2 regions of the Micromonospora sp. NPDC048887 genome follow, and region 2 is predicted to be linked to the other one. Evidence: predicted binding sites of a transcription regulator. Region 2 holds the regulator's gene; the other holds the start of a gene.

Region 1 (6,991 bases), on a different contig from region 2:
ACCGATCGACGAGCTCTGGGACTGGCAGCGGCTCGGGGCCTGCCGTGGCCGCGACAGCGCGCAGTTCTTCCACCCGGACGGCGAGCGCGGCTCCTCCCGGATGCGCCGCGAGATGGGCGCGAAGTCCGTCTGCCGCGCCTGCCCGGTACGCGCCGAGTGCGCCGCCCACGCGCTCTCCGTCCGCGAGCCGTACGGCGTCTGGGGCGGGTTCAGCGAGTCGGAGCGGCTGCGGCTGCTCGCGCTCGGCTGGGAGGACCTGGCCGACCGCCGCCAGACCAAGGTGGACATCCCCCGGCTGGAGGCTCGCCTCGGCCGGCCGCACAACACCGCCGTGCCGGACCAGCGCAAGGTCGCCTGACCCGGATCACGATCCCCCGACGCCGCGCCCCGGACCCCGGGGCGCGGCGTCGTCTCGCCCCGCCCGGCAGCCCGCCCGCCTCAAGCGCGTCTCTCACGTCAAGACACCCGTAGATCTTGGAAGATTCGGGCCCCTATGAGGGCCATTTCCTTCCAAGATCTCTTTCGAGGGCGGGGCAACGGTGGTCAGGTGACCGTGACCTTGACGGTGTGCCAGCCGGTCGCGCCGTCCGGGGCGACCGGGGCGCGCTGCTCCGTCTGGGTCTCACCGGTCGAGTCACTCGCCCGCACCTGGAGCGTGTGCTCCCCCGGCGTCGCGTCCCACCGCCAGGACCACTGCACCCAGGTGTCCGCAGACACCGCCGGCGCCAGCGTCGCCTCCTGCCAGGGGCCGCCGTCCACGCGTACCTCGACGCGGCCGATGCCGCGGTGCTGCGCCCACGCCACACCGGCAACTGTCACCGGGCCGGCCGCCGGGCGGCTGCGCGGCCGGGGCGTGTCGATCCGGGACTGCGTCTTGATCGGGCCCTGCGCCGACCAGCCGCGCGGTACCCAGTACGCGTCGTAGTCGGCGAAACTGGTCAGCTCCAGCTCGGTCACCCACTTGCAGGCCGAGACGTACCCGTAGAGGCCGGGCACCACCATCCGCACCGGGAAGCCGTGCTGGACCGGCAGCGGCTCACCGTTCATGCCGACCGCGAGCAGCGCGTCCCGCCCGTCGCGCAGCACCGAGGTGGGCGTGCCGCAGGTCCAGCCGTCCACCGCGCGGCCCACCACCTGGTCCGCGCCCTCCTCCGGGCCGGCCTCGTCGAGCAGTTCCCTGATCGGTACGCCGAGCCAGCGCGCGTTGCCGATCAGGTCGCCGCCCACCTCGTTGGAGACGCAGGCGAGCGTCACGTACCGCTCCACCATCGGGCGGGCCAGCAGGTCGTCGAAGCTCAGCTCGATCGGGTTGCGCACCCGCCCGTGGACGCGCAGCCGCCAGGTGACCGGGTCGACCTGCGGCACCACGAGCGCCGTGTCGATCCGGTAGAACTCGCGGTTCGGCGTGACGTACGGCGCGAGCCGGGGCAGCGACAGGTCCGCTCCGGCCGGCACCGGCGGGGCGGGCGCGGCAGGGGCGGGCAGCGTCACCGCCTCCCGGGCCGCCGACACGCCGCGCCGGCCGGCCAGCCAGTGCCCGCCCAGCCCGGCCACCGCAGCCGCGCCGGTGAGCAGCCCGGCACCGCGCAGGAACCGCCGCCGCGACTCCGCGTCGTCGTCGTGCCGCACCGGCTCCCAGCCACCCGGGGTCCCTGCTTCGCGGGCGAGCGCGGCGACCGCCGGAGGCGGCGCGGACGGCGGCGTGGCGCGAGGTACAGGTACCCGGTCGCCCTCCGCCGGCTCGCCCCCGTCGCGTTCCGCCGGTCCGGTCTCGGCCCGGCCGCGTCGCGCGGCGTCGGACCGGTCGCGTCCCGGTCGCTTCCGATCCGCCGGTTCGGCGCCCAGCGGACCGGCCACGAACGCCCGGAGGGTCAGCGCGCCCAGGCCGCCGCCGACCAGGGAGGGCAGCGCGTCGAACGCGTCCGCGCCGGCTCGGGTCAGCGCGGCGGCGACGCCGAGCACGGCGAACGCGGCGATGCCGGCCAGGCCGATCGCCAGGCGCCGGACCGCCGCCAGGCCGAGCAGCGCCCCGAAGGCGGCCAGCAGCAGCGCCGTACCGACCAGCAGGGCGATCTTGTCGTACGTGCCGAAGACGTCGATGGCGAACTGCTTGAGCGACTCGGGCACCAGGTCCACGACGAGTCCGCCGACGGCGACGAGCGGAGCGGACCGGGGACCGGTCAGGACCGCCACGGGTTCGGCGGTGCCGAGTGCCACCACGGCGGCGACGACACCGGCCAGCGCCGCGCGGCGGCGGGAGAGGGTGCTCACGGCACCCAGTCTGATCGACCCGCCGGTGCGGCTGCCAATTCCGTCAGCGTTCCGTAAGGACATACGCGTCAGGGCACACCACCTGTCGGCGGTGTGCCCTGACGTCGGGCCGTACTGCTCGGGTCAGAAGCCCGGGCCGTGCTGGTGGCCGTGGCCGTGCGAGTGGCCGTGCCCACCGGCGGCCGGCTCCGGCTCGGCCGGCTTCTCCACCACGAGGCTCTCGGTGGTGAGCAGCAGGCCGGCGATCGAGGCGGCGTTGCTGACCGCGTTGCGGGTCACCTTCACCGGGTCGATGATGCCGGACTTGGCCAGGTCGACGTACTCGCCGGTGGCGGCGTCGAGGCCGTGGCCCCAGTCCTGGCCGACGACCTTCTGCACCACGACGTAGCCGTCGTGGCCGGCGTTCTGGGCGATCCAGCGCAGCGGCTCGACCAGCGACTTGCGCACGATCGAGACGCCGACCTTCTCGTCACCGGTGAAGCCCAGGTCGTCGTCGAGCGCCGGCAGGATCTGGGCCAGGGCGGCGCCGCCACCCGGGACCGTGCCCTCCTCGACCGCGGCCTTGGTCGCGGCGATGGCGTCCTCGATGCGGTGCTTGCGCTCCTTCATCTCGACCTCGGTGGCCGCGCCGACCTTGATCACAGCGATGCCGCCGGAGAGCTTCGCCAGCCGCTCGGCCAGCTTCTCCCGGTCCCACTCGGAGTCGGAGGCCTCGATCTCCTTGCGGATCTGCGCGACCCGGTCGGCGACCTCGGCGGCCTGGCCGCCACCGTCGACGACTGTGGTGTTCTCCTTGTCGACCACGACGCGCCGGGCGGTGCCGAGCACCTCCAGGCCGACCTGGTCGAGCTTGTAGCCCAGCTCCGGGGCGACCAGCTCGGCGCCGGTCAGGATCGCCATGTCCTGGAGCATCGCCTTGCGGCGGTCGCCGAAGCCGGGGGCCTTGACCGCGCAGACCTTGACGGTCTTGCGCAGCGCGTTGACCACGAGCGTCGACAGGGCCTGGCCCTCGACGTCCTCGGCGACGATGAGCAGCGGCTTGTTGTTCTGGAGGACCTTCTCCAGCAGCGGCAGCAGCTCCTCGATCGCCGAGATCTTCTGGGTGGTGATCAGGATGTACGGGTCCTCCAGGACCGCCTCCTGCGCCTCCAGGTCGGTGACGAAGTTCGGGGAGATGAAGCCCTTGTCGAACTGGAGACCCTCGGTCACCTCCAGCTCGGTGGTGAGCGCGGAGCCCTCCTCGACGGTGATGACGCCGTCGCGGCCGACCTTCTCCATCGCCTCGGCGATCAGCTCGCCGATCGCGGCGTCCTGCGCGGAGACGGTGGCGACGTGCGCGATCGACTCCTTGCTGGAGACCTCGACGGCCTTGCCGAGCAGCGCCTCGGAGACCTTGGCGGCCGCCGCGTCGATGCCCCGCTTCAGGCCGGTCGGGTTGGTGCCGGCGGCCACGTTGCGCAGGCCCTCGCGGACCATGGCCTGGGCCAGCACGGTGGCGGTGGTGGTCCCGTCGCCGGCGACGTCGTTGGTCTTGGTCGCCACCTCCTTGACCAGCTGCGCGCCGAGGTTCTCGTACGGGTTGGTGAGCTCGATCTCCTTGGCGATGGTCACGCCGTCGTTGGTGATCGTGGGCGCACCGAACTTCTTGTCCAGGACGACGTTGCGCCCGCGCGGGCCGAGGGTGACCTTCACCGCGTCCGCGAGGGCGTTGACACCGTGCTCGAGCAGGTGCCGGGCATCGTCCGAGAAGCTGAGGATCTTCGCCATCAGTATCCCTTCGAAGCGACGTTGCCCCGGCCCGGCGAGCCGGACCGGGGCAACGACACTGATCGGTTGCTTACTTCTCGATGACCGCGAGGACGTCGCGGGCGGAGAGCACCAGGTACTCCTCGCCGGCGTACTTGACCTCGGTGCCGCCGTACTTCGAGTAGAGGACGGTGTCGCCGACCTTCACGTCGATCGGCACGCGGTTGCCCTTGTCGTCGATCCGGCCCGGGCCGACAGCGAGGACGGTGCCCTCCTGCGGCTTCTCCTTGGCGGTGTCGGGGATCACGATGCCCGAGGCGGTGGTGGTCTCGGCCTCGTTCGCCTGGACCACGATGCGGTCCTCGAGCGGCTTGATCGCAACCTTGGTCGCGGTAGTCACGGGCATACCCTCCCGGGTACTTGGTGTCGTTGCCGGCCGGCACGCCGACCAGCGTCAATCTGCCACATGCCACCGGGCGGGGCCGTCGTCGCGGGTGCCGGTCCGCCTGGCGCTCAACCCCCGGGCACGAGGCTCGGGCGTTGGCACCCTCAGGGTGAGAGTGCTAATCGCAGGTTATTCCTCGGCTAGCACTCCGTCAAGGAGAGTGCCAACGCGTCGCCCTCCGTGTCGCGCCGGAACCGGCCCGGGAGAATGGGCGCGTGGATCTCGACCAGCTCGCCGTGCTGCGTACCCCCGAGGGGTCGGCGGCGCTCGCCGCGGCCGGGCGGGTGGCCGGCGGCGACCCGCTGGCGGCGGCGGCCGCGCTGCGCTCGGCCGGGATCCCGGGCGACCTCGCCGCCGCCGCGCTCACCCAGGCGGAGCTGCGCCGCCGGGCGGCGGGCAAGTTCGGCCCGGCCGCCGCCGGGATGTTCCTCACCCGGGCGGGACTGGAGCAGGCCACCCGCCGCGCGGTCGCCGACCGGCGGGCCGCGCGGCTGCGGGCCGCGGGCGTGACCACGCTCGCCGACCTGGGGTGCGGCCTGGGCGCCGACGCGCTCGCCGCGGGCCGCGCCGGCATCCGGGTGTACGCGGTGGAGGCCGACCCGCTGACCGCCGCGATGGCCGCCGCGAACGCCGAGGCGGCCGGGCTCGCCGGCCTGGTGACTGTCGAGTGCGGCGACGCCACGGCCTTCGACGTGACGGGTGTCGACGCCGTGTTCTGCGATCCGGCGCGGCGGCGGGCCGGCACCGGGCGGCGCGTGTTCGACCCGAACGCCTACTCGCCACCGTGGGACTTCGTCACCGGCCTGGCCGCGCGGGTGCCGCGCACAGTGGTCAAGGTGGCGCCCGGGCTGGACCACGCGCTGATCCCGGCCGCCGCCGAGGCGGAGTGGGTGAGCGTGGACGGCGACCTGGTCGAGGCCGCGCTCTGGTGCGGCGAGCTGGCCGGCGTCCCCCGCCGAGCCACCCTGCTGCGCGAGAAGGAAGGGCCCCTTCTTAACGCCTCCGGTAGTAAAAGGGTCCCTTCCTATCACCTCACCGGCACCGGCGCGGCCGAGGCGGAGGTGGGGCCGGTCCGGCGCTTCCTGTACGACCCGGACCCGGCGGTGGTCCGCGCCCACCTGGTCGCCGAGCTGGCCACCGACCTGGACGCCACGCTCGCCGACCCGTCGATCGCCTACCTGTACGCCGACGAGGCCCGGCCCACCCCGTTCGCCCGCTGTATGGAGATCACCGACGTGCTGCCGTTCTCGTTGAAGCGGCTGCGCGCCCTGCTGCGGGAGCGGCGGGTCGGCCGGGTGGAGATCCGCAAGCGCGGGTCGGCGCTGGAGCCGGAGAAGCTGCGCCGTGACCTGCGGCTGTCCGGCGACGAGGCGGCCGGCCTGACGCTGACCCGGGTCGCGGGCGACCCCACAGTGCTCGTCTGCCGGCCGGTTCCGGCCGGCGGCTGACCCGGCACGCGGTTTCGGCTCGCGCCCGGCCCCCGGCCGGGCTAGCTTGAGCCGGTGGCTGGCCCTGGCACTCCGGCGATCGCGTTGCTGAGCAAGCGGAAGATCGCGCACAGCACCCACACCTACGACGTCTCGCCGGACGCGCCGAACTACGGCGCGCTCGTCGCCGCCGCGCTCGGGGTGGCGCCGGAGCGGGTGTTCAAGTCGCTCGTCACCGAGGTCGACGGCGGGCTGACCGTGGCGGTGGTGCCGGTGACCGGTGAGCTGGACCTGAAGGCGCTCGCCGCCGCGGCCGGCGGCAAGCGGGCGACGATGGCGGACCGGGCCGTGGCCGAGCGGGCGACCGGATACGTGCGCGGCGGGATCAGTCCGCTCGCGCAGCGCAAGCGGCTACCGACGGTCATCGACGCCTCCGCGCTGGCACACCCGACGGTGTACGTCTCGGCGGGGCGGCGCGGCCTCCAGGTGCAGCTCGCGCCGACGGATCTGGTGGCGCTCACCGGGGCGGCGACGGCATCGATCGCCGCCGTCTGAGCGGGCGCGTGACGGTGCGTGTGGGAGCGTTCCCGGCGCACCCCTCCCGGCGGTGTCTCGCGGGTGACAACCGCGTTGCTGAATTGTTACCGCCGCCAACAAACTTCTGACCTCGGCAGTCTTGCGGCACATGGGTGACGGGGAATACGTTGCCGGGCACAACAAAACATCACCACTCCCCCACCTCCGAAAGGACCCTGCACATGCGCAAGGGCTTCCTCACCTTCGCGGCCGTCGGTCTCCTCGCGACCGGCAGCATGGCCGCCTGCGGCGACGACGGCGGCTCCTCGAACGAGGCCGGCGGCTCCAACGCCAAGAAGCCGAAGATCGGCGTGATCCTGCCGGACAGCAAGTCCTCCGCCCGCTGGGAGGGCGCGGACCGCAAGTACCTGGAGGCGGCCTTCAAGGCCGCCGGCGTCGACTACACGATCCAGAACGCCCAGGGCGACAAGTCCGCCTTCTCCACCATCGCCGACGGCATGCTGACCAGCGGCGTCACCGCGCTCATGATCGTCAACCTGGACTCCGGCACCGGCAAGGCCGTGCT
Region 2 (6,991 bases):
GAGGCCGAGTGGGCGGCAGGCACGATCATCGACCTGAACGGCGCCTCCTACCTCCGCTCCTGACCCACCCCGACCCCGGCGATCTTGCACTTTCAGCCCCGGCAAAACGTCACAAAAGAGACGCCACGCGGGCCGAAACTGCAAGATCGACGCGTGCGGGGAGAACGCGGGTGGGGGTTACCAGTGGGTCAGGCGGGTGGCCAGGACTGTCAGGGCGGCCACGCCTGCTGTGGACGTGCGCAGGACCGTCGGGCCCAGGCGGACCGGGCGGGCACCCGCGTCGGTGAAGGTGGCCAGCTCGTGATCGGCGATGCCGCCCTCCGGCCCGACCACGAGCACGATCTCGCCGGCCGTCGGCAGGTCGACTGTGGTCAGCCGGTCCCGGGCGCCCTCGTGCAGCACGAACGCGCCGGCCGCACCGGCGATCCGGCGGGCCACCGAGGCGGTGGACTCGTCAGGTGCGCCGGCCACCACCGGCAGCCACGGGCGGCGGGCCTGCTTGGCCGCCTCCCGGGCGGTCGCGACCCACTTCTGCCGGGCCCGTTCGCCCCGCTCGCCGCGCCACTGCGCCACCGAGCGGGACGCCGCCCAGGGCACGATCTCGTCCACCCCGACCTCGGTCATCGCCTGCACGGCGAGTTCGCCCCGGTCGCCCTTGGCGATGCCCTGCACCACGACCAGCCGGGGCACCGGCGCGTCCGCGTACCCCCGGCTGGTGACCCGCAGGTCGAGCGTCCCGCGGCCGACGGCGGTGACCACGGCGGCGGCGGTGCCGCCCCGGCCGTCGGCGAGCAGCAGTTCCTCGCCGACGCGCAGCCGCTGCACGGTGGCCGCGTGGTGGCCCTCCGGGCCGTCCAGCGTCAGCGTGTCAGCGGTGGGCAGCGCCTCGACCAGGAACAGCGGGGCGGACACCTCAGGCGTGCCCGTTGAAGGCGTCGCGCATCCGGGAGAAGAAGCCGCCCTGCTTGGTCAGCTCGGCGACCTCCTCGCCGCGCGTCTTGGCGAAGTCGCGCAGCATCCGCTCCTGGTCGGCGTCGAGCTTGGTCGGGGTACGCACGTCCAGGTGCACGTAGAGGTCACCCCGGCCGGTGCCGCGCAGGTGCGGTACGCCCCGGGCGCGCAGCCGCAGCGTGCTGCCGGGCTGGGTGCCGGGCTTGACGTCGACGGCTTCCTCGCTGTCCAGCGTCTTGATGGTCAGCCGGGTGCCGAGCGCGGCGGCGGTCATCGGGACGGTGACCCGGCAGTGCAGGTCGTCGCCCTTGCGGGAGTAGACGTCGTGCGGCCGCTCGTGGATCTCGACGTAGAGGTCACCAGCGGTGCCGCCACCCGGGCCGACCTCGCCCTGCTGGGCCAGCCGGATCCGCATGCCGTCCTCGACCCCGGCCGGGATCTTGACGGTCAGCGAGCGGCGGGTACGCACCCGGCCGTCACCGGCGCACGTCGGGCAGGGGTGCGGGATGGTGGTGCCGTAGCCCTGGCAGACGGTGCACGGCCGGGCGGAGACCACCTGGCCGAGGAAGGTCCGCTGCACCGACTGCACCTCGCCCCGGCCACCGCACGCCTCGCAGGTCGCCAGGTGGGTGCCGGCGGCGGTGCCGGCGCCGGAGCAGGTGGTGCAGAGCACAGCGGTGTCGACGGTGATCGGCGCCTCGACGCCGAACGCGGTCTCGTTGAGGTCCAGTTCCAGGCGCAGGATCGCGTCCGCGCCGGGGCGGGTACGCGGACGGGGCCCCCGGCTGCCGCCCGCGGCACCGCCGAAGAACGCGTCCATGATGTCCTGGAAACCGACGAACGGACCGGCGCCGCCGGGCCCGCCCGGGCCGCCCATGCCACCGCCGCCCGGCGCGAGCGGGTCGCCACCCAGGTCGACGATCTGCCGTTTCCGGTCGTCCGAGAGGACCTCGTACGCGGCGTTGATGTCCTTGAACTTCTCCTGGGCCTCCGGGTCCGGATTGACGTCCGGGTGGAACTGCCGCGCCAGCTTGCGGTAGGCGCGCTTGATCTCGTCGTCGGAGGCGTCCCGGCTCACGCCGAGAATGCCGTAGTAGTCCCTGGCCACTGCGTTAGGTGTCCTCATGTTCGTCTCGCGTCGCTCCGGTCGTCGGCCGGAACCGGCCGTCGGCCCTGACTGGTCAGTTCTGGGCCAGCAGTTCGCCCACGTAGCGTGCCACGGCTCTCACCATGGCGATATTGCCGGGGTAGTCCATCCGGGTCGGCCCGAGCACGCCGAGACCACCGACGATCGTGCTGCCCGGTCCGTAGCCGGTGCTGACCACCGAGGCGGCCCGCAGGTTGTCGAATTCGTTCTCGTCGCCGATGAGCACCCGGGTGGTGCTCGGCTCCGTCTCGCCGATCAGCTTGAGCAGTACGACCTCTTCTTCGAGCGCCTCCAGGATGGGCCGCAGCGAACCCTGGAAGTCGAGCAGGCCACCCCGGGTGAGGTTGGCCTGCCCGGCCAGCGCGAGGCGCTCCTCGTGCCGTTCCACGAGGGTTTCCAGCAGCACTGTGGAGAGCGTCGTCATGGCCGGGCGCAGATGCGGCGCGGACTCCTCGACGAGCGCCTGCACCAGCGGCGGCGTCTCGGCGAGCTGGCAGCCGACGAGTTTCTCGTTCACCAGCCGGCGCAGGTCGGTCACGTCGTCGGCGGGCACCGGGGCGGGCAGCTCGACCAGCCGCTGCTCGACCCGGCCGGTGTCGGCGATCATGACGACCATCAGCCGGGTGGTGGAGATCGGCACCAGCTCCAGGTGGCGCACCTTGGAGCGGGCCAGGCTCGGGTACTGCACCACGGCGACCTGCCGGGTGAGCTGCGCGAGCAGCCGGACCGTGCGGTGCACCACGTCGTCCAGGTCGACGGCGCCGACGAGGAAGCGCTCGATCGCCCGGCGCTCGGCCGGGCTCAGCGGCTTGACCCGGGAGAGCCGGTCGACGAAGAGGCGGTAGCCGCGGTCGGTGGGCACCCGGCCGGCGCTGGTGTGCGGCTGCCGGATGTAGCCCTCCTCCTCCAGCACCGCCATGTCGTTGCGCACGGTGGCCGGCGAGACACCGAGCTGGTGCCGTTCGACGAGGGCCTTGCTGCCGACCGGCTCCTGCGTGGCGACGTAGTCCTCGACGATCGCGCGCAGCACGGCGAGTTTGCGGTCGTCGAGACCCATGTCCCACCTCCTGACGCAGCTCGGTCGGGCCGGCGCGCGGCATCCGCCGGGCGGCTGGCACTCGACTGTAGCGAGTGCCAGTCTACGTCGGCATCCCCGCCGACGCGACGAGCGCCTGACGGACCCGCGGTGCGGCCCGCCACACGGCCCGGCCCGATCGGCCCGAACAGCCGGTCATCGTCGGTCTGTGTCGCTCTGGTGCGAGTTGACCCGTGCACCTACCGTGGCGACCATGACTGAACCTCCTCGCCCACCGGGGGCAGGGGACTACGGACCCCAGCCCGACCCGTCGGCGCCATACGGCTCGTCGCCGGGCAGCGAACCGCCCACCGCTCCACTGTCCGGGGCTCCGGGTGCCGGCGGCTATCCCCCGCCCGGCGACTATCCGCCTCCGGGCGGCTACCCCCCGCCGGGCGGCACGCCCGGCTACGGCGCCGGCTACCCCGCCGGTGGCGGCTACGGCCCCGCCGGATACGCGAACAGCGACGAGAAGACGTGGGCCCTGGTGGCGCACTTCGGCGGCGCGGCCGGTGTCATCGTCGGCGGCGGCCTGCTCGGCTGGGTCGCCCCGCTGATCGCGATGATGACCCGGGGTCAGCAGTCGCCGACCGTCCGCGCCCACGCGGTCTCGGCGCTGAACTTCCAGATCACCTGGACCATCGCCAGCGTGCTCGCCTGGGTGATCACGGTCATCACCTGCGGGATCCTGTTCTTCGTCCCGATGCTGGTCTGGCTGGTGCCGCTGATCTTCGGGATCATCGGCGGGGTCAAGGCCAACGAGGGCGTGCTGTACCGCTATCCGATGACCTACAACTTCGTCAAGTGACACCGCCGGCCGGCCGAGGGGGCGGCCGGCCGGTGCCGGTCACGGCAGCAGGTCGCGTACCACCGCGTCGGCCAGCAGCCGGCCGCGCAGCGTCAGCACCACAAGCCCTCGCGCGTACGCCCCGGCGTCGAGCAGCCCGGCGTCCCGGGCCCGCTCGGCGCCCGTCCGGCCGCCGGCGTCCAGCACGTCCAGCGGCAGCCCGGAGGCGAGCCGCACCCGCAGCATCACGTCCTCCATGTGCTGTTCGCCCGGGCTGAGCTGTTCCCGGGCCAGTGCGGGCGAGGCGCCCTCGGCCAGCCGCGCCGCGTACGCGCTCGGGTGCTTGACGTTCCACCAGCGCACGCCGCCGACGTGGCTGTGCGCCCCCGGGCCCAGGCCCCACCAGTCGGCGCCGGTCCAGTAGAGCAGGTTGTGCCGGCACCGGGCCGCCGCCGAGCGGGCCCAGTTCGACACCTCGTACCAGGAGAATCCGGCCGCGCCGAGCGCCTCCTCCGCGGCCAGGTAACGGTCCGCCGCCACATCGTCGGAGGGGTACGGCAGCTCACCCCGGCGCATCCGCGCGGCCAGCCGGGTGCCGTCCTCCACGATCAGGGCGTACGCGCTGACGTGGTCCACCCCGGCGTCGACCACCTGGGCCAGCGAGGTGGCGAAGTCCTCTGCTGTCTCGCCCGGCGTGCCGTAGATCAGGTCCAGGTTGACGTGCTCGAACCCGGCGTCGCGGGCCTCCAGCGCGGCGGCGGCGGCCCGGCCCGCGCTGTGCCGCCGGTCGAGCACCGCGAGCACCCCCGGCGCGGCGGACTGCATGCCCAGCGAGATCCGGGTGTAGCCGGCCGCCCGCAGCGTCTTGAGCGACTCCGGGCTCACCGACTCGGGGTTGGCCTCGGTGGTCACCTCGGCGTCGGCGGCCAGCCCCCAGACGCGGTCGATGCCGTCGAGGATCCGGGCCAGGTCGTCGGCGGGCAGCAGGGTCGGCGTGCCGCCGCCGACGAACACGGTGTCCACCCGCTGCGGCGGCGAGTCGCCCAGCACCCGGGCGGCCAGCGCCAGTTCGGCCAGCACGGAGTCGGCGTACGTCTCCCGGCTCGCCCCGCCGCCCAGCTCCGCGGCGGTGTACGTGTTGAAGTCGCAGTAACCGCACCGGCTGGCGCAGAACGGGACGTGGACGTACACGCCGAAGCCGCGCGCGCCGACGGCGCGACGGGCGGTGGCGGGCAGCGATCCGTCGCGCGGGACGGGTTCGCCTTCTGGAAGGACGCCGGGCATGGCCACTAGTGTGCCCGGCATGACCTCTCCGGACGCTCTCGTGCGAGTCGCCACGGCCCGTGGGGTGACCACCCTCACCCTGGACAGCCCGCACAATCGCAACGCGCTCTCCACGCCCCTGATGACCCAGCTGCTGGCCGGGCTGGCCGACGCGGTCGCCGACGACGCGGTACGCGCGATCGTGCTCGACCACACCGGCCCGGTCTTCTGCTCCGGCGCCGACCTGAAGGAGACCGCCGCCGCGTACGCCAGCGGCACCGTGCCCGCCGGGATGCTCGGCGACGTGCTGGTGGCGGTGCGGGAATGCCCGAAGCCGGTGGTGGCGAAGGTGGCCGGCCCGGCCCGGGCCGGCGGGCTGGGCCTGATCGCCGCCGCCGACCTGGCGGTCTGCGCGCGGGAGGCGACGTTCGCGTTCACCGAGGTGCGGATCGGGGTGATCCCGGCGGTGATCTCGGCGACCGTGCTGCCCCGGCTGGGCCAGCGCGCCGCCGCCGAGCTGTACCTGACCGGCGACACGTTCGACGGCCACCGCGCCGCCGAGATCGGCTTGGTCACCGCCGCGGTGCCGGCCGACGAGCTGGACGCCGCAGTCGCGCGCTACTGCGACTCGCTCGTCAGGGGCGCGCCCGGGGCGCTGGCCGGGGCGAAGGAGCTGCTGCGCCGGCCCGCCGGGCCTGACCTGCGGGCCGAGATCGCCGAGTTGGCCGCGCTGTCCACCGGGTACTTCCTCTCCGACGAGGGACGCGAGGGCGTGATGGCGTTCCGGGAGAAGCGTCCCGCCGCCTGGGTGCCCGCCGGCGACTGAGCCGTACGGCGGGCCCCGGGTGAGCCGACCTGGGGCCCGCCGGTCGGCCGAGGCCCGCGCCGGCGGATGGGACGTACGCTTGTCGGACTGTCGGGACAGGGGGTGCGGGTGCGGACGCGAGGGGCGATCGTGGCGGCCGGTGTGGCGGTGTGCGTGCTGGCACTGCTCGCGGTCTATGTCGTGACCAAGCAGTTCGGCGAGCACCTGCGGCTGCCGCTGGCCAGCCGGACCTGCACGGTCAAGGCGGACGGCGAGGTGGTGCTCGGCGCCGACCAGATGGCGAACGCGGCCACCATCGCGGCCATCGGGATGCAACGCAGGATGCCCGAGCGGGCGGTGGTGGTGGCGCTGGCGACCGCGTACCAGGAATCGCACCTGCGCAACATCGCGCACGGCGACCGCGACTCGCTCGGCCTGTTCCAGCAGCGCCCGAGCCAGGGCTGGGGCACCCCGGAGCAGGTGCAGGACCCGCGGTACTCGGCGAACAAGTTCTACGCCGCGCTGAAGAAGGTCAAGGGCTGGGAGCGGATGCGGGTCACCGACGCCGCCCAGCGGGTGCAGCGGTCGGCGTTCCCCGAGGCGTACGAGAAGTGGGCGGACGAGTCGGAGGTCCTCACCCGGGCGCTGCTCGGCCACGCGACCGGCGCGGTGGCCTGCACCGTCTCCTCACCGCCGACGATGCGCGGCCCGGCCGCCGCCAGCGCCGTGCTGGAGAGCCTGTCGCTGGACTGGGGGCTGCCCCGGCTGCCCACGGCGACGGACCTGACCGCGCTCACCGTGCCGGCCGGTGACGACCGCAACGGCTGGCGGTACGCGCACTGGCTGGTCTCGCACGCCGACGACCACGGCGTGAAGAAGGTCCGCTTCGGCAACCTGGAGTGGACCGCCGAGCAGGGCTCCTGGGCCCGGGTGAAGGGCGACCCGGCCACCGAGGTGCGCGCC

Evidence for each region. Region 2 encodes HrcA, which represses chaperone genes, less so after heat shock. Its sites were predicted from a motif close to GGTTNGCACNCTCNNNNNGAGNGTGCNAACC; they were not measured.
Region 1: a site for HrcA is predicted at 4,556-4,586, ahead of groES (co-chaperone GroES). Genes of this name have one in related genera too.

The regions. Positions count from the first base shown of each region.
Region 1 covers NZ_JBEZGA010000013.1:124,452-131,442, reverse strand. Annotated here, with positions in the region: gene AB0C17_RS20775 (WhiB family transcriptional regulator) at 1-358, shown strand, start outside; gene AB0C17_RS20770 (molybdopterin-dependent oxidoreductase) at 544-2,271, opposite strand; gene groL (chaperonin GroEL) at 2,395-4,038, opposite strand; gene groES (co-chaperone GroES) at 4,109-4,423, opposite strand; gene AB0C17_RS20755 (methyltransferase domain-containing protein) at 4,678-5,910, shown strand; gene ybaK (Cys-tRNA(Pro) deacylase) at 5,965-6,444, shown strand; gene AB0C17_RS20745 (substrate-binding domain-containing protein) at 6,648-6,991, shown strand, end outside.
Region 2 covers NZ_JBEZGA010000002.1:56,907-63,897, reverse strand. Annotated here, with positions in the region: gene AB0C17_RS03430 (SDR family oxidoreductase) at 1-63, shown strand, start outside; gene AB0C17_RS03425 (16S rRNA (uracil(1498)-N(3))-methyltransferase) at 178-912, opposite strand; gene dnaJ (molecular chaperone DnaJ) at 914-2,059, opposite strand; gene hrcA (heat-inducible transcriptional repressor HrcA) at 2,133-3,155, opposite strand; gene AB0C17_RS03410 (DUF4870 domain-containing protein) at 3,388-3,981, shown strand; gene hemW (radical SAM family heme chaperone HemW) at 4,021-5,244, opposite strand; gene AB0C17_RS03400 (enoyl-CoA hydratase-related protein) at 5,264-6,049, shown strand; gene AB0C17_RS03395 (hypothetical protein) at 6,152-6,991, shown strand, end outside.